One region of the Amycolatopsis sp. NPDC104863 genome, then DNA from elsewhere that is predicted to be linked to it. Evidence: riboswitches for the same ligand, from Rfam matches in the RefSeq annotation. Region 1 holds a riboswitch; each other region holds the start of a gene.
The links. Region 1 has a riboswitch for thiamine pyrophosphate ahead of ACZ63J_RS44690 (thiamine ABC transporter substrate-binding protein). Riboswitches for the same ligand answer to the same signal wherever they lie in the genome.

Region 1 (6,797 bases):
TTCAACGCGCTGACCCGCAACGACGTTCTCGCCGCGAACTACCCGTTCGCGACGATCGAGCCGAACGTCGGCGTGGTGCCGCTGCCGGACCCCCGGCTGGACAAGCTGGCGGAGCTGCACAAGTCGGAGAAGATCGTGCCGGCGGTGGTGTCCTTCGTGGACATCGCGGGCATCGTGAAGGGCGCGTCCGAGGGCGCCGGGCTGGGCAACAAGTTCCTCGCGAACATCCGTGAGGCCAACGCGATCTGCCAGGTCATCCGCGTGTTCGACGACCCGGACGTGATCCACGTCGACGGCCGCATCGACCCGTCGAGCGACATCGAGACGATCAACACCGAGCTGATCCTCGCCGACCTGCAGACGCTGGACAAGGCGCTGCCGCGGCTGGAGAAGGAAGCGCGGACGAAGAAGGAGAACAAGCCCGCGCTGGACAACGCGCAGAAGGCGAAGGAGATCCTCGACGCCGGACGCACGCTGTTCCAGGCGCAGAAGGAAGTCGACTTCGACGCGCTGCGCGAGCTGAGCCTGCTGACGACGAAGCCGTTCCTCTACGTCTTCAACGCCGACGAGTCGATCCTCACCGACGAGGCCCGCCGCGAGGAGCTGGCGAAGCTCGTCGCGCCCGCGGACGCGGTGTTCCTAGACGCGAAGGTCGAGGCGGAGCTGCTGGAGCTGGACGACGAGGAGTCGGTCCGCGAGCTGCTCGAGTCGGTCGGCCAGCCGGAGCCGGGCCTGTACTCGCTGGCCCGCGCGGGCTTCCACACGCTGGGGCTGCAGACGTACCTGACGGCGGGCCCCAAGGAGTCCCGCGCCTGGACGATCCCCCAGGGCGCAACGGCCCCCCAGGCGGCGGGCGTGATCCACACGGACTTCGAGCGCGGCTTCATCAAGGCGGAGATCGTCTCGTACGACGACCTGATGGCGGCAGGCTCGATGGCGGCGGCCCGGGCGGCGGGCAAGGTCCGCATGGAGGGCAAGGACTACGTCATGGCTGATGGCGACGTGGTGGAGTTCCGCTTCAACGTGTAGGCGCTGCGTGAGTCACCAGGTGCTGACGAGCGCCCTGGTCGCGGCGTCGGCATCCTGGCCCGAAATTCGGGCGACCATGGCGGTCTTCAACGCACGTGCAGCCTGCCCGAAGATCATTTCGGACGAGTTGACGAGGTCGAAGCCCGCGCGGTCGATCGTGAGTGTCCCCGCCGGAAGGCTTGGCCCTTCGTCGAGCGCGTCGGCCACTGCTCGGGCGAACTCACCGGGCAGCCCGACGGTGAACGGTTCCTTCCAGAGCTCGCTCGGGCAGGTCGGCTCCTCGTCGGCGTCGAACAGCCCGAAGGTCGCCACGGCGACGGCCAGCTGAGTCCGGTCGCCCTGGCCGGGCACGAACTGTCCACCGACAAGAGCGCGTGGAGCGAGACCGCCGAACCGTCGCAGGACTTCGACGTGCATCCGGATGGGGTTCGCCGGGACGCCGATCGCCGCCCGGGACGATCGCAGCCACTCCGCGGCCTGGTAGGCCGCGGGGTGATCGCCTTCGCCGATCGCGACGAGGCCGTGCCGTTCCACTTCGACGATCATCGTCACGCTCGATCACTGGTTGTTATTTTCATTGGACGCAGGATAAACTGCGCCCAATGAAAGCGTCGCCGAGCCTGCTGCCCCTGTTGCGTTCGCGCATGCAGGGTGAGCTGCTCGCGCTCGTCCTGCTGCACCCGGAGCGCGAGTACACCATCACCGAGCTCGCCGACGCCTGTGGTGTCACGCCCACCGCCGTCCTGCGGGAGGTCGAGCGGCTCGTCGAGGGCGGGATCCTGGACGCCCGGCGGGTCGGGCGGAGCCGGCTGGTCAAAGCCCGCACCGATACCCCCCTCTACCGGCCGTTGAGCGACCTCATCGCGGTCACCTTCGGGCCGATGCCGCTGCTCGCCGAGGCCCTTTCCGGGCTGGCCGGCGTGACCGAGGCCTTCATCTACGGCTCGTGGGCGGCGCGCTACCGCGGTGAACCCGGCCCGCCGCCCGGTGACGTCGACGTCCTTGTTGTCGGCTCGCCCGATCCGGACGAGCTCTTCGACCTGGCCGAAGGCGTGTCGCGGCAGCTGAACCGTGAGGTCAACGTGCACCGGATCTCGCCGGAGTCGTGGGCCGCGGAGACGGCGGATCCGTTTGTCACCAGCGTGCGTGAACGTCCGCTGGTCCCGGTGAACCTCGGCCAGGAGGCCTGATGCCCCAGTGGAACCAAGGACGTGAGCGGATCGACGCGTTCATCACCCGCGGTGCGATCGAGCACGTTCCGGCGTCGCGGGAGGCCGCCGAGGCCGAGCTCGTCCGCGCGCGCACGCACCTGGCTTCGGCGCTGCGGCTGAAGGAAACCGATCCGGAAGGCGCGTACACGCTGGCTTACGACGGCGCGCGGCGTGCGTTGGCGGCCGTCCTGCAGAACCAGGGCCTGCGTGTGACGAGCCGGGGTGGGCACGTCACCGTCTACGAGGCCGTTCTCGCTCAGCTCGACCCGCCGCTGGGGCACGTGCTGCGCCCCTTCAACCGGATGCGGGCCCGCCGCAACGAAGTCGCCTACCGATCCTCGGAGGCGCCTTCGCTGACGGCGGAGGACGTGGCGGCCGACGTCCCGAAAGTGGAGGCCCTCATCGAAGTGGCCGAGAAGGCGATCCCGAACATGCCGCGGTACTGACGGCGGCGGTTCAGCCGAGCAGGCCCATCAGGGCGATGGCGATCAGCACCACCGCGGGGGCGAGGGCGTTGATCCAGGCGCGCTGGGCGGCGGTGAGGGTGGCGGTGCTGTTCATGGCTCTTCCTAAGGCCGAATCCGATGCTTCCGCCCTGCTCAGCGCGCTGATCTTGCGGTTTGTTAGCGGCTGTGATCGAACTCACCGGCATCCGGGTGACGGCGGCCGCGGGCGGTGAACCAGAGCACACCGCCGGCCGCTGCCACCATCGTCGCGAATGCCGCCGTGCCGACCACGATCGCCTGCGTCATGTCTCGTCTCTCCTAGCAAAGTTGTTTACCGAGAGACGTCGAAACGGCCAAAAAGTGCACTGAGCGTAACCGAGGTCACAGAGAAGAAAGCACCGAGTCGATCTCGGCGGCCAGCGAGAAGTCCTTCTCCGTCAAGCCGCCCGCCGAGTGGGTCGAGAGGCGGAACGTCAGCGTGCGCCAGCGGATGTCGATGTCCGGGTGGTGGTCGGCCGCTTCGGCGAGCACCGCGACGCGGTCCACCACCTCGATCGCCTGCGGGAAGCTCGCCAGCTCCACCTCGCGGGAGATCACCGCGCCGGACCGGGTCCAGCCGGCGCCCAGTCGTCCGTCGGCTTCGGAGTCGCTCAAGATTTCCGTCATGTCTCCATGGTCGTACGTCCTGGACTACGCTGCACGGTTGCCACGGGAGTCCGGTCAGCCGGGCTGAGAGGCGGGTCACCCCGCGACCGTTCGCACCTGACCGGATCATGCCGGCGAAGGGAGGGCTCTTCCTCCTCGTCCGGTGAAAGTGCAGGAGGGTAGATGAAACGCAGGGCTGTTCGCGCCGCGACGGCCGTCGCCGCCGTCAGTGCCGTCGCCGCGGCGTGCTCGCTGTCGGACGGTGACGGTGGCACGCAGCAGACGCCCACCGTCACCCTCGTGACGCACGACTCCTTCCTGGCCCCGCAGGAGGTGCTCGACGCCTTCCAGAAGCAGTCGGGCATCAAGATCTCCGTGCTCAAGCAGGGCGACGCCGGATCGCTGACCAACAAGCTCGTGCTGACCAAGGCCAACCCGGTCGGCGACGTCGCGTACGGCGTCGACTCGACCTTCGCCTCGCGCGCGCTCACCGAAGGCGTCTTCGAGCCCTACACCAGCCCGGAGGCCGACCGCGGGCCGCAGCGCTACGCCGTCGACCCCGAGCACCGGCTCTCCGCGGTCGACGTCGGCGACGTCTGCGTCAACGTCGACACGAACTACTTCACGAGCAAGGGCCTCGCGGCCCCGGAGACCTACGACGACCTCGCCGACCCGAAGTACAAGGACCTGCTGGTCGCCGAGGACCCGGCGACCGCTTCGCCCGGGCTGGCGTTCCTCCTCGGCACGGTCGCCAAGTACGGCGAGGCGGGCTGGAAGGACTACTGGACCAAGCTGAAGGCCAACGGCCTCAAGGTCGTCAGCGGCTGGGAAGAGGCCTACACCAAGGACTTCTCCGGCTCGTCCGGCAAGGGACCGCGCCCGATCGTCGTTTCGTACGCCTCCTCGCCGGCCGCCGAGGTGGGTGACGACGGGAAGCCACGCACCAAGGCGCTGCTCGACACCTGTTACCGCCAGGTCGAGTACGCGGGGGTGCTGGCGAACGGCAAGCAGACCGAGAGCGCGCGCAAGGTCGTCGACTTCCTGCTGTCGCAGCAGTTCCAGGCGACGGTGGCCGCGAACATGTACGTCTACCCCGCGCGCCAGGGGGTCGACCTGCCCGCGGGCTGGGCGCAGGTCGCGCCGCTGCCGCAGAAGCCGCAGACGCTGCCCGCGGACCAGGTGCAGGCCGGACGCGAGAAGTGGATCGGCGAATGGCGCACGCTCGTGCAGTCCTAGCCCCACCACGGACGGCCCGAGGCCTCGGCCTGGCGCTGCTCGGCCTGGCCCCGATCGGCTTCCTGGTCGTGTTCTTCGCCTGGCCGGTGCTGGCGATCGTCGGCCGCGGGTTCGCCGCGGGCGGGCTCGACGCGGTCCTGGGCGACCCGCGGACCTGGCAGCTGGCCGGGTTCACGGTGGCGAGCGCGGCCGCGTCGACAGTGGTCGCCGTGCTGGCCGGGCTGCCCGTGGCGTTCGTGCTGGCCCGGGTGAAGCTGCCCGGCGTCGGCCTCGCGCGGACGCTGGTGCTGGTGCCGTTCGTGCTGCCGACCGTCGTGGTCGGGCTGGCGTTCCGGGCGCTCTGGCCGGACGGCGGCGTGCTGCCGATCGTGCTGGCCAACGCCTTCTTCAACGTCGCCGTCGTCGCGCGGACCGTCGCCGGGCTGTGGGCACGGCTGGATTCGCGGACGACCGACGCCGCCCGTGCGCTGGGTGCGTCACCGTGGCGGGCGTTCCGCTCGGTGACGCTGCCGGCGCTGGCGCCCGCGATCGCGTCCGCCGCGGCCGTGGTGTTCCTGTTCTGCGCCACCAGTTTCGGGGTGGTGCTGATCCTCGGCGGCGCGAAGTACCGGACTCTGGAGACCGAGATCTACCTGCGGACGGTCGACCTCCTGGACCTCTCGGGCGCGGCGGCGCTTTCGCTGATCCAGTTCGCCGCCGTGGTCGCCGCTCTCGTTCTCGGCGGCCTGGCGCGACGTCGGAAGGAAGGCGCCCGGACCGGGGCCGGCCAGGCGCGGCGCCCGCGCGGCGGTGAGTGGTGGGCTGTCGGCGTCGCTGGAGTCGTCCTGGCTCTGGTGCTGACGCCGATCGTCGCGCTGCTCGCCGAGTCGGTGTCCAGCTCGGACGGCTGGAGCTTCGCCGGTTATCGAGCGTTAACCAGCACTGGCGAGAAGGGCGCGCTGCAGGTCTCCGGCTGGGACGCCGCGGTGAACTCGCTGAAGGTGGCCGTCGACGCGACGCTGCTCGCGATGGTCGTCGGGGTGCTCGCGTCCGTGGTGCTGGTGGCGCTGCGGCGGTCGCCGACCCGGGCCGCGCGCGGGCTCGGCGAAACCATGGACGCCGTGCTGATGCTGCCGCTCGGGGTGTCCGCGGTGACCGTCGGGTTCGGGTACCTGGTGACGCTCGACGCGCTGCCCGGCGACCTCCGGACGTCGCCCTACCTGGTGCCGCTGGCCCAGGCGCTCGTGATCATCCCGCTGGTCGTGCGGATGGTGCTGCCGGTGCTGCGCTCGGTCGATGTCCGATTGCGGCAGGCCGCCTCGACGCTCGGGGCGAGCCCGCTGCGGGTGTGGCGGGAGATCGACCTGCCGCTGACGCTGCGGCCGCTGGTCGCCGCCGCGGGGTTCGGGTTCGTCGTCGCGCTCGGCGAGTTCGGGGCGACGAGCTTCCTCGCGCGGCCGACGGCGCCGACGCTGCCGGTCGCCGTCGCGTCGCTGATGGCGCGTCCGGGGGAGCTGAACAACCAGATGGCGTACGCCGCGTGCGCGCTGCTGATGCTCGTGACGGTGCTGGCGGTCGCGCTGATCGACCGGCTCGGGGCCGCGCGCGGCCGGGTGGGAGAGTTCTGATGGCGCTGTCGGTGCGGGACCTGACGGTCCACTACGGATCGTTCACGGCGGTGCGCGACGTCCGGCTGGACATCGCCGACGGCGAAGTGCTGGCGCTGCTCGGCCCGTCGGGCTCGGGCAAGTCGACGCTCCTGCGCGCGATCACCGGGCTCGAGCCGTCGGCGCGCGGCACGGTGAGCTGGGACGGCGACGACCTCGGCGCGGTGCCGGTCCACCGCCGCGGCTTCGGGCTGGTCTTCCAGGACGGCCAGCTGTTCGGCCACCGCGACGTCGCCGCGAACATCGCGTTCGGCCTGCGGATGCACGGCGTTCCCCGCTCCCAGTGGGCTTCGCGGGTGGCCGAGCTGCTGGCGCTGGTGGGGCTCTCGGGCTTCGAACGCCGGCGCGTCACGGAGCTGTCCGGTGGGCAGGCGCAGCGGGTCGCGCTGGCCCGGGCGCTGGCGCCGAAGCCGCGGCTGCTGCTGCTCGACGAGCCACTGTCCGGTTTGGACGCCGGGTTGCGCGAGCAGCTGGCGATCGACCTCGCGGACCTGTTGCGGCGCAGCAAGATCACGGCGTTGCTGGTGACGCACGATCAGGAAGAGGCGTTCACACTGGCCGACCGGGTTGCGGTGCTCGACGCG
Region 2 (6,797 bases), on a different contig from region 1:
CACCGGGTCGAGGCCCGACTTCTCCCGCAGGGCGAGGATCGCGTGCACGAAGTGGCCGTCGGCGAGCAGGCCGTCGATCTCGGCGCGCAGCTCCTCGGACAGGGCCGCCCACAGCTCGTCGGGTTCTCTCACCCGCTCAGTCTGGCAGCACCCAGAACGGCGACACCGGTCCGACCCCCGCACCGAGCGGATAGGCCTCCGCCACGCAGCGCTCGATGAACTTCTTCCCCGCCGCCACCGCGTCCGGCACCGAGGCACCCTTCGCGAGCCCCGAAGTGATCGCTGACGCCAGTGTGTCGCCGCCGCCGTGGGTGTTCTCCGTCGCATACCGGGGGCCGCTCAGGGAGATGAACGAACTGCCGTCCGACAGCAGGTCCACGCACTCCGCCGAACCCGTCATGTGGCCGCCCTTGACGAGGACCCAGCGGGAACCGAACTCCAGCAACGCTTCCGCCGCCGCGCGCTGAGACACTGCGTCCACAACGGACACTCCCGTCAGCAGGCGGACCTCGTCCAGGTTCGGGGTGATCAGGACCGCCCGCGGGAACAGCTCCGTGCGGATCGCCTCGAGCGCGTCCTCGCGCAGCAACGAATGCCCGGTCATCGACGCCGCCACCGGGTCGACCACCAGGGGGATCTCACCGCCGACCTCGTCGAGGGTCTTGGCCACCGCGCGGATGATCTCCGCCGTGGCCAGCATGCCCGTCTTCGCCGCGCCGACGCCCATGTCGGACGCCACCGCCTTGATCTGCGCCGCGACGACGTCAGCCGGGATCTCGGTGAAACCCTGCACACCCAGCGAGTTCTGGACCGTGACCGCCGTCAGGGCGACCAGGCCATGGACACCGTGGGCGAAGAACGTCCGCAGGTCCGCCTGGATGCCCGCACCACCGCCGGAGTCCGATCCGGCGATGGTGAGGGCGGTGGGCGGAGTCACGGCTGGACCACGGGCAGGTAGACCTGGCCGCCGGACTCGGTGAACTCCGCGGACTTCGAAGCCATCCCGGCCTCGATCGCCTCCACAGTGGACAGTCCGTGCTCCTCGGCGTACTTGCGGACGTCTTGCGTGATCCGCATCGAGCAGAACTTCGGGCCGCACATCGAGCAGAAGTGCGCGGTCTTGGCCGGCTCGGCGGGCAGCGTCTCGTCGTGGAACGCGCGCGCCGTGTCCGGGTCGAGCGAGAGGTTGAACTGGTCGTTCCAGCGGAACTCGAACCGCGCCTTGGACAGCTCGTCGTCCCACTCCTGCGCGTACTGGTGCCCCTTGGCCAGGTCGGCGGCGTGCGCGGCGATCTTGTACGTGATCACGCCGGTCTTGACGTCGTCGCGGTTCGGCAGGCCCAGGTGCTCCTTCGGCGTGACGTAACACAGCATCGCCGTGCCGTACCAGCCGATCTGGGCCGCGCCGATGGCGGAGGTGATGTGGTCGTACGCCGGCGCGATGTCCGTCGCGAGTGGACCGAGAGTGTAGAACGGAGCTTCGCCGCAGAGCTTTTCCTCCAGCTCGACGTTCTCCTTGATCTTGTGCATCGGCACGTGGCCGGGCCCCTCGATCATCACCTGGACGTCGTGCGAGCGCGCGAGGTGCGTCAGCTCGCCGAGGGTCTCCAGCTCGGCGAACTGGGCGCGGTCGTTGGCGTCGGCGATCGAGCCCGGACGCAGGCCGTCGCCCAGGGAGAACGTGACGTCGTACTGCCGCAGCAGCTCGCAGAGCTCCTCGAAGTGCGTGTACAAAAAGGACTCCTGGTGGTGCGCGAGGCACCAGGCGGCCATGATCGACCCGCCGCGGCTGACGATCCCGGTGACGCGCCGCGCGGTCAGCGGGATGTAGCGCAGCAGCACGCCGGCGTGCACCGTGACGTAGTCCACACCCTGCTCACACTGCTCGACGATCGTGTCGCGGTAGACCTCCCACGACAGCTTTTCCGGTTCGCCGTTGACCTTTTCGAGCGCCTGGTAGATCGGCACGGTGCCGACCGGGACCGGCGAGTTGCGGATGATCCACTCGCGCGTCTCGTGGATCCGTTTGCCGGTGGAGAGGTCCATGATCGTGTCGGCGCCCCAGCGGGTCGCCCACACCATCTTGTCGACCTCCTCCTCGACCGACGACCAGACGGCCGAGTTGCCCATGTTGGCGTTGATCTTCACCAGGAAGTTCTTGCCGATGATCATCGGCTCGGACTCGGGGTGGCGCCGGTTGACCGGGATCACCGCCCGGCCGCGCGCGACCTCGTCCCGGACGAACTCCGGCGAAACCCGTTCGCGGGCGGCGATGTACTCCATCTCCCGCGTGACCACGCCCTGTTTGGCCCACCCGAGCTGGGTGTTGTGCTCACGCCCGTCGGCCCACCCGGCGCGCAGCCGGTGAAGTCCACTGTGGACGTCGATCGACACTTCCGGATCCGTGTAGGGGCCGGAAGTGTCGTAGACGTCGAAGTGTTCGCCGTTCGAGAGGTCGATGCGGCGGGCGGGGACACGCAGCCCGGATTCGGTCTGGTGGTACACCTTGTGCGAGCCCGTGATCGGGCCGGTCGTGACATTCAGGGCAGCATTGTTTTCGAGCGTCGTCAACGACTTTCACTCCCTACGCCGGCATTACCCGGTCAGGTTCATGCGGTCGGTGACGCCGGGAGAACCCCAGTCACCCTCTCAGCCCGCCATGGCGCGAGCTCCCGCGTTGGTGTTGTGCCACCGACCATGCCACGCCGGGGCGCGATACTCAAGTCACCCGACCAACTCGGCCGGAGTGGCGTAGACGTCGACCATGGCTCCGTTGCGCAGCACGGTGATCGGCAGTGCGGTGCCGATCACTTCCGCGAACAGCTGCCGCTGGATGCCCTGCGCGTCCGAGACGCGGGTGCGCCCGACGGTCAGCACGAGGTCGCCGGCGCGCAGCCCGGCCAGCGCGGCGGGCCCGCCCGCGACGACTTCGCGCACCCGCAGCCCGGCGGTCTGGCCGGTGCGCTCGGCGATGTCGTCCGGCAGCGGCGCGGGCACGCCGACGACGCCGAGGTACGCCCGCCGCACCCGGCCTTCGACCACGAGCGTGTCGATGATCCGGCGGGTGGTCGTGTTGATCGGCACGGCGAGCCCGAGCCCGACGCCGGCGACCGCGGTGTTGATCCCGACGACCCGGCCGGTGGAGTCGGCGAGCGCGCCACCGGAGTTGCCGGGGTTGAGCGCGGCGTCGGTCTGGATGACGTCTTCGATCACGCGCCCGGCGCGGCCGTGGCGCACCGGGAGGGCCCGGCCGAGCGCGCTCACGACCCCGGCGGTGACCGTGCCGGAGAAGCCGAGCGGGCTGCCGATGGCCACCACGAGCTGCCCGACGACGAGCTGGTCGGCGTCCCCGAGCTCGGCGGCCGACGGCGTCTCGCCGCGCGCCCGCAGCACGGCGAGATCGGACAGCGGATCGGCGCCGACGACGTCGAACGGCACTTCGCTGCCGTCGGCGAAGGTCGCGACACCACGCCGGTGGTCGTCGACGACGTGGGCGTTGGTGAGCAGGTGGCCGTCCTCGGCGAAGACGACGGCCGAGCCGCTGCCGCGCGCGAGCTGCACCCCGGCGACGTGCGGGGTGACGGTCCGGGCGACCGTGCTCACCGCGCGCGAGTACGCGTCCATCGCGTCTTCCATGGGCACCTCGATTACACCGTTGCAGGTACTACAAGTCTGCGCTCGAAACCGGCCGGGGGGAGTTCGCTGTCCGTGAACCGCCGACCGGACCAGTGACGGTCAGTGGTTCACCGGATCGGACCATGCGCCCGTGAAGGATCGGCGAGACACTTCCAGGCGCTTCTGTAACGGTGCAGAAGTGACTTTCTGTGGGGTTGATATGCGCAAACTCATGTTCGGCGCCCTCGCCGGGCTGCTGGTCACCGGGCTGGTCCCGGGGATCGCGGCGGCCCAGGGAGAGGCGCCCGGCGCCCCGGGCACCCATCCGAGCTGGCTGCCCGCGAACAAGACCGGCTTCGGCACCGCCCACAACCGGTCGAGCAACGTCTGGTTCACGCTCCAGGGCGGGCAGCTGTCCGAGGTCTACTACCCGGACCTGTCGACGCCGAGCGTCCGGTCGATGAACTTCGTCGTCACGGACGGCCGCAGCTTCGCCGACCTCGACTACGCGGAGAAGTCGCAGCAGGTCCGCCGGACCGACGACGACAGCCTGACCTACGAGCAGACCATCACCGACGACCAGCACCGCTGGCGGCTGCGCAAGACCTACGTCACCGACCCGGCCGCCACGACGGTGCTGGTGGATGTCGACTTCCAGTCTCTCACCGGGCGGCCGTACCAGCTCTACGCGGTCGCCGACCCGGACCTGACCAACGACGGCTCCGACGATTCGGCCGCGCGCAAGGGTGACGCCGTCACCGCGTCGGACGCCACGAACGCCGCCGCGCTCACCGCGAAGCCCGCCTTCGTGCAGACCAGCGTCGGTTACGCGGGCAGCTCCGACGGCACCGCGCAGCTCATGACGACGTTCAAGCTGAAGACCTACGACACCGCCGCGAAGGGCAACGTCGTGCTGACCGGGCAGACGAGCGCCGACGGCGTCCGGAACCGGCACGTCACCCTCGCGCTCGGCATGGGCGCGAAGGCGTCCGACGCGCTCGGCAGCGCGCAGGCGTCGCAGCGACGCGGCGTCCGCGACATCACGCGCGCCTACGACCGCGGCTGGGAGCAGTACCTCCATGGGGTCAGCAAACCGCCGTCGTCGCTGAAGACCGACAGCGAGCGTGACCTCTACAAGGCGTCGATGCTGACGCTCGCCGCGAGCGAGGACAAGCACCACCCGGGCGCCTTCATCGCGTCGCCGAGCATGCCGTGGCGCTTCGGCAACAACGACCCCGAGTGGTCGCCGTCCGGCACCTACCACCTGGTCTGGCCGCGGGACCTCTACCAGATCGCGACCGGGCTGGCCGCCGGCGGCGACACCGCGGCCGCGAACCGCGCGGTGACCTACATGTTCGGCACGCAGCAGCAGGCCGACGGGCACATGCCGCAGAACAGCCGGGTCGACGGCGTGCCGTACTGGACGTCGGTCCAGCTCGACGAAACCGCTTTCCCGATCGTGCTGGCCCAGCAGCTCGGACGCGCCGACGTCTGGCCCGGCGTGCGCAAGGCGGCCGAGTTCCTGTTGTCCTACAAGGGACCCAACGGTCAGGCGTCGCCGTGGACCCAGCAGGAGCGCTGGGAGGAACAGGACGGGTGGTCGCCGTCGACGATCGCGTCGGTGATCGCCGGGCTCGTCTGCGCGGCGGACCTCGCCACGCACAACGGCGCTTCGGCGGACGCCGCCCGCTACCTCGCCGCGGCGGACAAGTTCAAGGCCGACCTGCCGAAGCAGACGATCACGACGAACGGGCCACTGTCGAAGGACCCGTACTTCGTCCGGCTGACCAAGGACGCCAACGCGAACGCCGGGACGACGTACAACCTCGGCAACTCGAGCGTCACCATGGACCAGCGCGCGGTCACCGACGCCGGGTTCCTCGACCTCGTGCGGCTCGGGATCTACCGCGCCGACGACCCGGTGATCCGCAACAGCGTCCGCGTCACCGACAAGGAGATCGCGTTCACCACGCCGACCGGGCAGTTCTGGCACCGGTACACGAAGGACGGTTACGGCGAGCAGGCCGACGGCTCACCGTGGGACTACACGTTCCCGGCCGAGAGCCGCACGACGTTCGGCCGGCTCTGGCCGCTGCTGGCGGGGGAGCGCGGCGAGTACGAGCTGACGCTCGGCGACCCGGCTTCGGCCGCGCGGCGGCTGCGTGACCTCGGCCGGGTGAGCAGCTCGGCGGAGACCATGCCGGAGCAGGTGTGGGACGAGAACCCGCCGTCCGGTCAGACGGGCTTCCCGGTGGGCACGCCGAACGCGTCGGCGACCCCGCTGGCCTGGACGCACGCGCAGTACGTCCGGCTGGCCTCGGACGTCAAGGCGGGCTCGACCCTGGAGACGCCGAAGGTGGTCCGCTGCCACTTCCTCGGCTGCTGAAGATGTCGTGAGTGGTAATTCGGGTTCTAACCCTAATTACCACTCACGACCGGCCGGGGTCAGATGACGGCGCCGTCGTCTTCCGGGGTGCGCGGCGGCAGCCACGACAGGCCCGGGACGCCCCACTTGTTCGCCTTCAGCATCTTCTTCGCCGCGCGCGCGTGCCGGCCGACCAGGCGGTCCAGGTAGATGAACCCGTCCAGGTGGTCGGTCTCGTGCTGCAGGCAGCGGGCGAAGTAGCCGGTGCCCTCGACCTCGATCGGGTTGCCCTCGATGTCGGCGCCGGTCACCTTCGCCCACTTCGCGCGGCCCGTCGGGTACGACTCCCCGGGCGCCGAGAGGCAGCCCTCCCAGTCGTCGTCCGGGTCCGGCATGGTCTCCGGGATCTCCGAGGTCTCGAGCTTCGGGTTGACGACGACGCCCTTGTGCCGCACGCCCTCGTCGTCCGGGCAGTCGTAGACGAACACCCGCAGGTCGAGGCCGATCTGGTTGGCCGCGAGGCCGACGCCCTCGGCGGCGTACATCGTCTCGAACATGTCGTCGACGAGGGTGCTCAGCTTCTCGTCGAACTCGGTGATCTCCCGGGTCGGCTGGTGCAGCACGGGTTCGCCGGCGATCACGATGGGGTGGATGGTCACGACCACGCAGTTTAGTCGGACCCTTCTGGTAGACCTGCACCAGACCGTGACGCGCCGACGCGGATGCCCACGTCGGCGGCCGCTTCCGTGGTTGAATGGCGCCCGCGGAGGAGCTAGGTCTGATTCGCCATGACGCCCGATTGAGAGGGACTCGGATG
Region 3 (6,797 bases), on a different contig from region 1:
ATCAAGCCGGGTAGGACCAGGTTGCGGTGCCTTGGGCGGTTTCCTGCGAGCTACTGTCGGCGATCGGAGCCAGCCAGGCCGTGGCCAGGGTCACGACAGCGGTCAGGACCGCGGCGACCAGCATCAGCCGGTGCGGCGGTTTCGGCCGGTCGGGGATCTCCACCGGTGCGGGACCGACGATGACCAGCTCGTCCTTCTTCTGGCGGACCGGCAGTGCGGTCCCGCGGCCATCCTCGCCGACGGCGAGTTCGGCGACCGCGGTGCCTTCGCCGGCCGGAGCGGGCACCGTGAAAATCGAATCGCGGTTGGCGAGCCAGTTGTTGACGAGATCGAGCCGCGACCGGAGGTCGACGCGCCGTGCACCGGTGTCTTCGACCTCAGGGACGGAGCGGCGTTCGAACTCCGCCTGGTCGAAATCGCCCGGGGGCAGGCCGAGCCATGTCCAGGCCAGTTCCACGGCACGCAGCGAGTCTCTGAAGGTGCGTTGGCGAAGCGTGTCCGCGTGGTTGGTGAGCTTTTCCGCCGCGATCAGAGCATGGTGCGCGGCCTCCCGCTCGGCGGCCACCCGGCCCTGGGCCCGCTTGATGCGGCCGGTGATCTCGTCGATCGCCGTCCGCTCGATCTCCAACCGGTCGCCCAGCAGGTTCCCCCGGCAGTACAGACGTGCCATCTGGACCACGACGCAGCCGAGGATCAGGCCGATCACGATGCCGAACAGGACGGCTTCGTAGATCGGCAGGTCCGCCTGCCGGGCCAACCAGGCGACGCGGACTCCGCCGATCATCGCAACGGCCCCGGCCACCCCGACCAGCCAGTGGTAGGCGTGCGAGTACTGCCGGTCGGCTTCGGCGATCTCGTCCGTGGTCGGCGCCGGGCGCTCCGGCCCGATCCGGCCGCGCCGGAAGGGGCGGTTGTAGTCTGCGGCCGCGCCGCGGCGATCGACACTCGCTCGCTCGGCGCTGACGAACGTGCGCGCGGCCCACTCGATGGCCAGCACCTGCAGGCTGACCATGCCGAGCCCGATCGCCCAGCGGAGCGCGTTGTCCGAGCCACCGGCGAACGACAGGTTCAGCAGCGGCTTCCACAGGAGGATCGCGTCCATCACGCCCAGCAGGGTCGACGCGAGGATCCGCCAGGCTTTTTCCCAGCTTCGCTGGGTGTGCCGCGAGTCGCCTTCGGCGCTGCGCTGGCGGGCCAGCTGTTCGTCCTGGTGGTGGATGACCTGGATCCGCCGTCCGTCGATCTTCTCGCCGTCGGGGCCGGTGACGGGGTCGTTGAGGATTCCGCTGGCGTGTTCGATCGTGTCGACCGCCTCGGCGAGGTGCTTCGCTGCTTCGAGGTCCTGCTCGGCCGCGCGGTCGTCGGTGGGGGCCGAGTACTCGAGCGCCTGCGCGTGGCAGGTCGCGGCGGCGGTCTGGACCGCGCCGGCCGCGGCGTCCGCCAGCGGCCGGTCGTGGTCGGGCTTGCCGGTCGCCGGGTCGATCACGGTGAGGTAGGTGGCGGCAGCCGCCGTCCAGACACCTTCCTCGGTGTTGCCGAGAGCCATGGCGGCTTGCCTCGGCAGGTCTTCCACGCGGAAGGCGCCCTTCGGCAGGCCGGGGTAGGCCGCCAGCGGGACGTCGGGCACGTCAGGCACGTCGGTCACGAGTTCTCCGTTTCTCAAGAGCGGGCCACGAGCTTGATGACGACCACTCGCTGGGCGGGTGACCTGGCGTCCTGCCCGGGTGCGGCGAGTTCGTCGAACCCGACGCCGGACGCCGAGATGTCGCCGGCCGGGATCCCCTGGTCCTGGAGCAGGTGCGCGATGGCGTCCGCGCGTTTCGCGGAGGTGGCGCGCGCCCCGGCCGGGTCGCCGTACCGGGCGCAATAGCCGATGACGCTGATCCGGGACTTCCCGTTCGTGTTCCGGTACAGCTCGGCGGCTTGTACGGCCACCGCGGTCGCGGCCGGCCGGTCGATCAGCTCCGCGCTGTCCGGGGCGAACGCCGCCTCGTCGATCCGAGGGTCCGCCGTTTTGACCGGCGGCGCCGGCGGGGTGAACGGGACGATCGGCGGGACGTCCGAGGCGTTCGGCCAGGCGGCGGTCATTCCATTGTCGTGGAGCGGGTCCGCGATTTGCGCACCGAGGCGATCAGCGAGAGCCGCGGTGAACTTTTCGCGCCAGGATTCCGATCTCGGGTCAAGCGGCCGCTGTTCAGTACCCACCGGGGTCAAAAAGACGACGTGCAGATCAACGCCCTGCAGATCCAGATCCTTCAACGAGGTCTTCAACACCTCGTCGACGGCCTGTTCGGGGTCCGCACCGGCGCTCAGCGACGAGATCGTGAATGGATCCAGGGTGCCGGTCAGTACGGTGCTCGACAGCCAGACCTCGGCCTGCTCCGTCCGCGCGGCCTCGTCCGCGGCAGCGTGCAATGCGGCGTACAGGGAGAAGCCCTTCTGGCTGACCTCGGCCTTGCTCATGCGTCCGGTGACGTCCTTGAGGATCTTGTCGACATTGGACGCCTGCTGTCGGCTGTCGTCGACTTTTCCGTTGCCGCGGTCGAGGTCCAGGCCGACGTCGTTGGCGACGTTCACCGCCTGCTCGCCGACAGCGTAGGCGGTGAGTCTGGCTCCGCCGTCCTTTCCGGCCTGCCGGACGCGATCGCGCAACGCACGCGGCAGCGTGCCGGGAGAATGCGTGGTCTTTTCCGCCAGCCACACCAGGTTCGTGCTCTTCGCCGGATCTTCGAGCTGGTTCAACACGACCACGATCGCGACGAAAAGCACCACTGCGCCGGCGAAGACCGCCATGATGCGAGTGCCTTTGGAGATCGAGCGTTTCGGCGAAGCGCCGATCTCGGCGTCGTAGGTTTTCACGAATCCTCCGTGCGGCCCCTATTGCCCTTGCGTCGGGGTTCCGCACGGAGGTCGGTGTTCGGCCGAACGTCGTTACTCCACGCTTTCTCCAAGTGGCCCGATCGGGTAAATTCGATGCGGGCGGGATGAAGATCTGATTTCGACCGTAACAAATGTGTGAGGTCGGCCGAACCTGTTCTTTCAGGGCAGGCGGGCGCGCAGCTCCCGGGCGGCGGCTTCGGGGTCCTCGGCTTCGGTGATCGCCCGGACCACCACGATCCGGGACGCGCCCGCCTCCAGCACCTCCGGGAGCCGCGGCATGTCAATGCCGCCGATCGCGAACCAGGGCCGCGCCGGAGTGGCAGCCGCCGTCGAGCGCACCAGGTCCAGGCCCGGCGCGGACCGGCCGGGCTTGGTCGGTGTCGGCCAGCACGGGCCCGTGCAGAAGTAGTCCACGCCCGGCTCCGACGCGGCCGCCGAGGCCTGGTCGACCGAGTGCGTCGAGCGGCCGATCACCACGTCGTCACCCAGGATCCGCCGGGCCAGCGGGACCGGGATGTCGTCCTGGCCCAGGTGGAGCACGTCCGCGCCGACCGCCAGGGCGACGTCCGCGCGGTCATTCACCGACAGCAGCGCGCCGTGCCGCTCGCACACCTCGGCCAGCACCTCCAGCGCGGCGATCTCTCCCGCGGCTTCCAAGGCGCCGGTCTTGTCGCGCAGCTGGATGATGTCGACGCCGCCGGCCAGGGCCGCGTCGGCGAAGGCGGCGAGGTCGCCGCGGGACGTGCGGGCGTCCGTGCACAGGTACAGGCGCGCCGCGTCGAGGCGGGCGCGGATCTTGTCACCGGAAAGGGCGGGCATAGCGGCGACCGTACCTGGCGAGCTAGGGTGGACTGGTCCGCACGGGAGCCCGAGGCACGGGCTGAGAGGGAGCTGCCGCTCCGACCGTGGAACCTGATCCGGGTCATGCCGGCGCAGGGAGCGTGATCCCATGACGAACCTGGCAGTGGTGGGCGGCGGAGTGATCGGCCTGTCCACGGCTTGGCGTGCCGCCGGCCGGAAGCACCAGGTCACCCTGTACGACCCCGAGCCCGTCCGCGGCGGCGCGTCCTGGCTGGCCGGCGGCATGCTCGCCCCGGTCACCGAGGCCTGGCCGGGTGAGGAAGACGTCCTCAGCCTCGGCGAAGAGTCGTTGAGACGCTGGCCCGGCTTCGCGAGCGACCTCGCGCAGGAGGGCGTCGACCCCGGCCTGGCCGGGCACGGGACGCTCGTGGTCGCGTTCGACAGCGCCGACGCCGGCCACCTCGACATCCTCGCCGGTTACCTGCACTCGATCGGCCGCGCGGCGGACCGCCTCACCGGCCGCGAGACCAAACGTCTCGAGCCCGGCGTCGGGTCCGTCCGAAGTGGACTCCACGTGCCCGGCGACCTGGCCGTGGACAACCGAAAACTCCTCAACGCCCTGTACGCGGCCTGCCAGAAGCGGGATGTCCGGTTCGTCCGTGAACGCGTGACGGCCATCCCGGACGCCGACGCGGTCGTGCTCGCCGCGGGAGCGTGGACCGGCCGGCTGCACCCGCAGCTCGCCGACGCCGTCCGCCCGCTCAAGGGGGAGATTCTCCGGCTCAAACCCCGGCGTGGCTGCCTGCCGCCGCCGTCGCACACCGTGCGGGCCGTCGTCGAGGGCCGGCCGATCTACCTCGTCCCGCGCGGCGACCAGGAGCTCGTCCTCGGCGCGACCCAGTACGAGGCGGGCTTCGACCGGGCCGTCACCGCGCGCGGGGTGCGTGAGCTGATCGAAGGCGCCGAACGGGTTTTCCCCGCGATCACCGAGTACGAGCTGGCCGAGGTCGCCGCGGGCCTGCGGGCCGCCAGCCGCGACGCCCTGCCGTACCTCGGTGTCCTGGACGACGGCGTCTTCGCCGCGACCGGGCACCACCGCAACGGCCTGCTGATGGCCCCCGTGACCGCGGACGCCGTGGTCGCCTGGCTCGAGGGTGAGAAGCCGCCCGAAGGCACCGAAGCGGCTTCGCCCGACCGCCTGCACCAGAAGGAGCACGTGTGATGGAGATCAAGCTCAACGGGAAGTGGACGGAGTTCCCGGACGGCGCCACGGTCGCCGACGTCCTCGAGGCGTCCGGCGGGCAGCGACCCGGGATCGCCGTCGCGGTCGACGGCGTGGTCGTCCGCCGGAGCGACTGGGCGGCCACCGCCGTGCCCAAGGGTGCCGGCGTCGACGTGCTCACCGCGGTCCAGGGAGGCTGAAGTGGACGTCGAACCGCTGGTCATCGGCACTGCCAAGCTCCGGTCGCGGCTGATCATCGGCACCGGCGGCGCGGCGAACCTCGCCGTGCTCGAACGCGCGCTGGTCGCCTCCGGCACCGAGCTGACGACCGTCGCCATGCGCCGCGCGGACGCCGAAGGCGGCTCCGGCGTCCTCGAACTCTTGAAAAGGCTGGGCATCGAGCTGCTGCCGAACACCGCGGGCTGCCGCACGGCCGCCGAAGCCGTGCTCACCGCGCAGCTGGCGCGCGAGGCGCTGGATACCGATCTCATCAAGCTCGAGGTGCACGCCGACGACCGGACGCTGCTGCCGGACCCGATCGAAACCCTCGACGCCGCCGAGCGGCTGGCCGCCGACGGCTTCACCGTGTTCGCCTACACGAACGACGATCCGGTGCTCGCGCTGCGCCTGGAGGAGGCCGGCTGCGCCGCCGTGATGCCGCTGGGCGCGCCGATCGGGACCGGCCTCGGCATCCGGAATCCGCACAACATCGAGCTGATCGTCTCGCGGGCGGGCGTGCCGGTGATCCTGGACGCCGGAATCGGCACCGCGTCGGACGCGACGCTGGCGATGGAGCTCGGCTGTGACGCCGTCCTGCTGTCCACGGCGGTCACCCGAGCGGCCGACCCGGAGCGGATGGCGGCGGCGATGCGGGCGGGTGTCGTCGCCGGCCGGCTGGCCCGTGAGGCCGGCCGGGTGCCGCAGCGTTTCTGGGCGCACGCGTCGAGCCCACCCCGGTGAACCGGGGTGGCTTAACGCCGAACGTGCACCGCGAACCCGTAAGGTGGACGGCACTTTCCGGCGCACCCGCGGCGGGGCAGGGCAGAAGGAGCCAGCCGTGACCAGCACCTCGGTCCAGGACGTCTCGGGCAGGCTGTACCTCGCCGTCGGGAGGCTGTCCCGGTCACTGCGGCAGGCCGGCGTGCCGGGTCCCGGCCACGGCGCGATCTCGGCGCTGGCGACGCTGGTGATCTCCGGTCAGCTGCGCCTCGGCGACCTCGCCGCGAAGGAGGGTGTCGCCGCGGCGACCATGTCGCGGATCATTGCGTCCCTCGTCGAGGCGGGGTACGTGAGCCGCGAGCCGGATCCGGTCGACCGCCGCGCGTGGCTGGCGAAGGCGACGGAAGAGGGCGAGCGGCTGGTGTCGGGTGTCCGCTCGACGCGCGTGCAGGAGCTGAACCGGCGGTTGGACCGGCTGTCGCCGGAGCACCGCGAAGCCCTGACGGCGGCGATTCCGGCGCTTGAAGCGCTCATCGCCGACGAAGACCGCTAAGCCGGCTGCTCGTCCGGCATGAGCCGCCGGGTGATCCGGCCGAACAGCTCCGCCAGCGGCTCGCCCACGTCGCGGCCGAACTCCGTCAGCCCGTAAGTGACCCGGGGTGGTGTCGTCGGCTCGACCTGCCGCCAGATCAGGCCGTCCTCGACCAGGGCGCGCAGGGACTGGGCGAGCATCTTCTCGCTGATGCCCTCGATGCTCTCGCGCAGCTCGAAGAACCTGAGGTCGTTGCTCTGCAACGAGATCAGGACCCAGATGCCCCACCGGCTCGTCACGTGGTCGACGACGTCGCGTGCGGGGCAGTCGGTGTGAAACACGTCATACCGGGCCGCGCCGGCGGTCGGGGTGAGCTGTGAGCCTCCGGTCATGTCATGAGCTTACCCAAAGGTATGTCCTTAC

Region 2: linked by a shared signal. The riboswitch ahead of thiC (phosphomethylpyrimidine synthase ThiC) and the one ahead of ACZ63J_RS44690 (thiamine ABC transporter substrate-binding protein) in region 1 are both predicted to bind thiamine pyrophosphate.
Region 3: linked by a shared signal. The riboswitch ahead of thiO (glycine oxidase ThiO) and the one ahead of ACZ63J_RS44690 (thiamine ABC transporter substrate-binding protein) in region 1 are both predicted to bind thiamine pyrophosphate.

What each region holds. Positions count from the first base shown of each region.
Region 1 is NZ_JBVJOW010000011.1:202,980-209,776, reverse strand. Features, by position in the region: gene ychF (redox-regulated ATPase YchF) at 1-1,029, shown strand, start outside; gene ACZ63J_RS44715 (hypothetical protein) at 1,042-1,575, opposite strand; gene ACZ63J_RS44710 (ArsR family transcriptional regulator) at 1,632-2,219, shown strand; gene ACZ63J_RS44705 (hypothetical protein) at 2,219-2,686, shown strand; gene ACZ63J_RS44700 (hypothetical protein) at 2,864-2,992, opposite strand; gene ACZ63J_RS44695 (4a-hydroxytetrahydrobiopterin dehydratase) at 3,068-3,352, opposite strand; TPP riboswitch at 3,385-3,492, shown strand; gene ACZ63J_RS44690 (thiamine ABC transporter substrate-binding protein) at 3,515-4,567, shown strand; gene ACZ63J_RS44685 (ABC transporter permease) at 4,543-6,174, shown strand; gene ACZ63J_RS44680 (ABC transporter ATP-binding protein) at 6,174-6,797, shown strand, end outside.
Region 2 is NZ_JBVJOW010000004.1:656,085-662,881, forward strand. Features, by position in the region: gene ACZ63J_RS24735 (hypothetical protein) at 1-132, opposite strand, end outside; gene thiD (bifunctional hydroxymethylpyrimidine kinase/phosphomethylpyrimidine kinase) at 137-937, opposite strand; gene thiC (phosphomethylpyrimidine synthase ThiC) at 934-2,571, opposite strand; TPP riboswitch at 2,565-2,686, opposite strand; gene ACZ63J_RS24750 (S1C family serine protease) at 2,725-3,636, opposite strand; gene ACZ63J_RS24755 (glycoside hydrolase family 15 protein) at 3,836-6,001, shown strand; gene ACZ63J_RS24760 (peptide deformylase) at 6,061-6,639, opposite strand; gene ACZ63J_RS24765 (DUF3263 domain-containing protein) at 6,795-6,797, shown strand, end outside.
Region 3 is NZ_JBVJOW010000004.1:642,142-648,938, forward strand. Features, by position in the region: gene ACZ63J_RS24660 (hypothetical protein) at 2-1,645, opposite strand; gene ACZ63J_RS24665 (OmpA family protein) at 1,660-2,859, opposite strand; gene thiE (thiamine phosphate synthase) at 3,040-3,699, opposite strand; TPP riboswitch at 3,731-3,836, shown strand; gene thiO (glycine oxidase ThiO) at 3,830-4,903, shown strand; gene thiS (sulfur carrier protein ThiS) at 4,903-5,103, shown strand; gene thiG (thiazole synthase) at 5,105-5,863, shown strand; gene ACZ63J_RS24690 (MarR family winged helix-turn-helix transcriptional regulator) at 5,961-6,395, shown strand; gene ACZ63J_RS24695 (winged helix-turn-helix transcriptional regulator) at 6,392-6,766, opposite strand.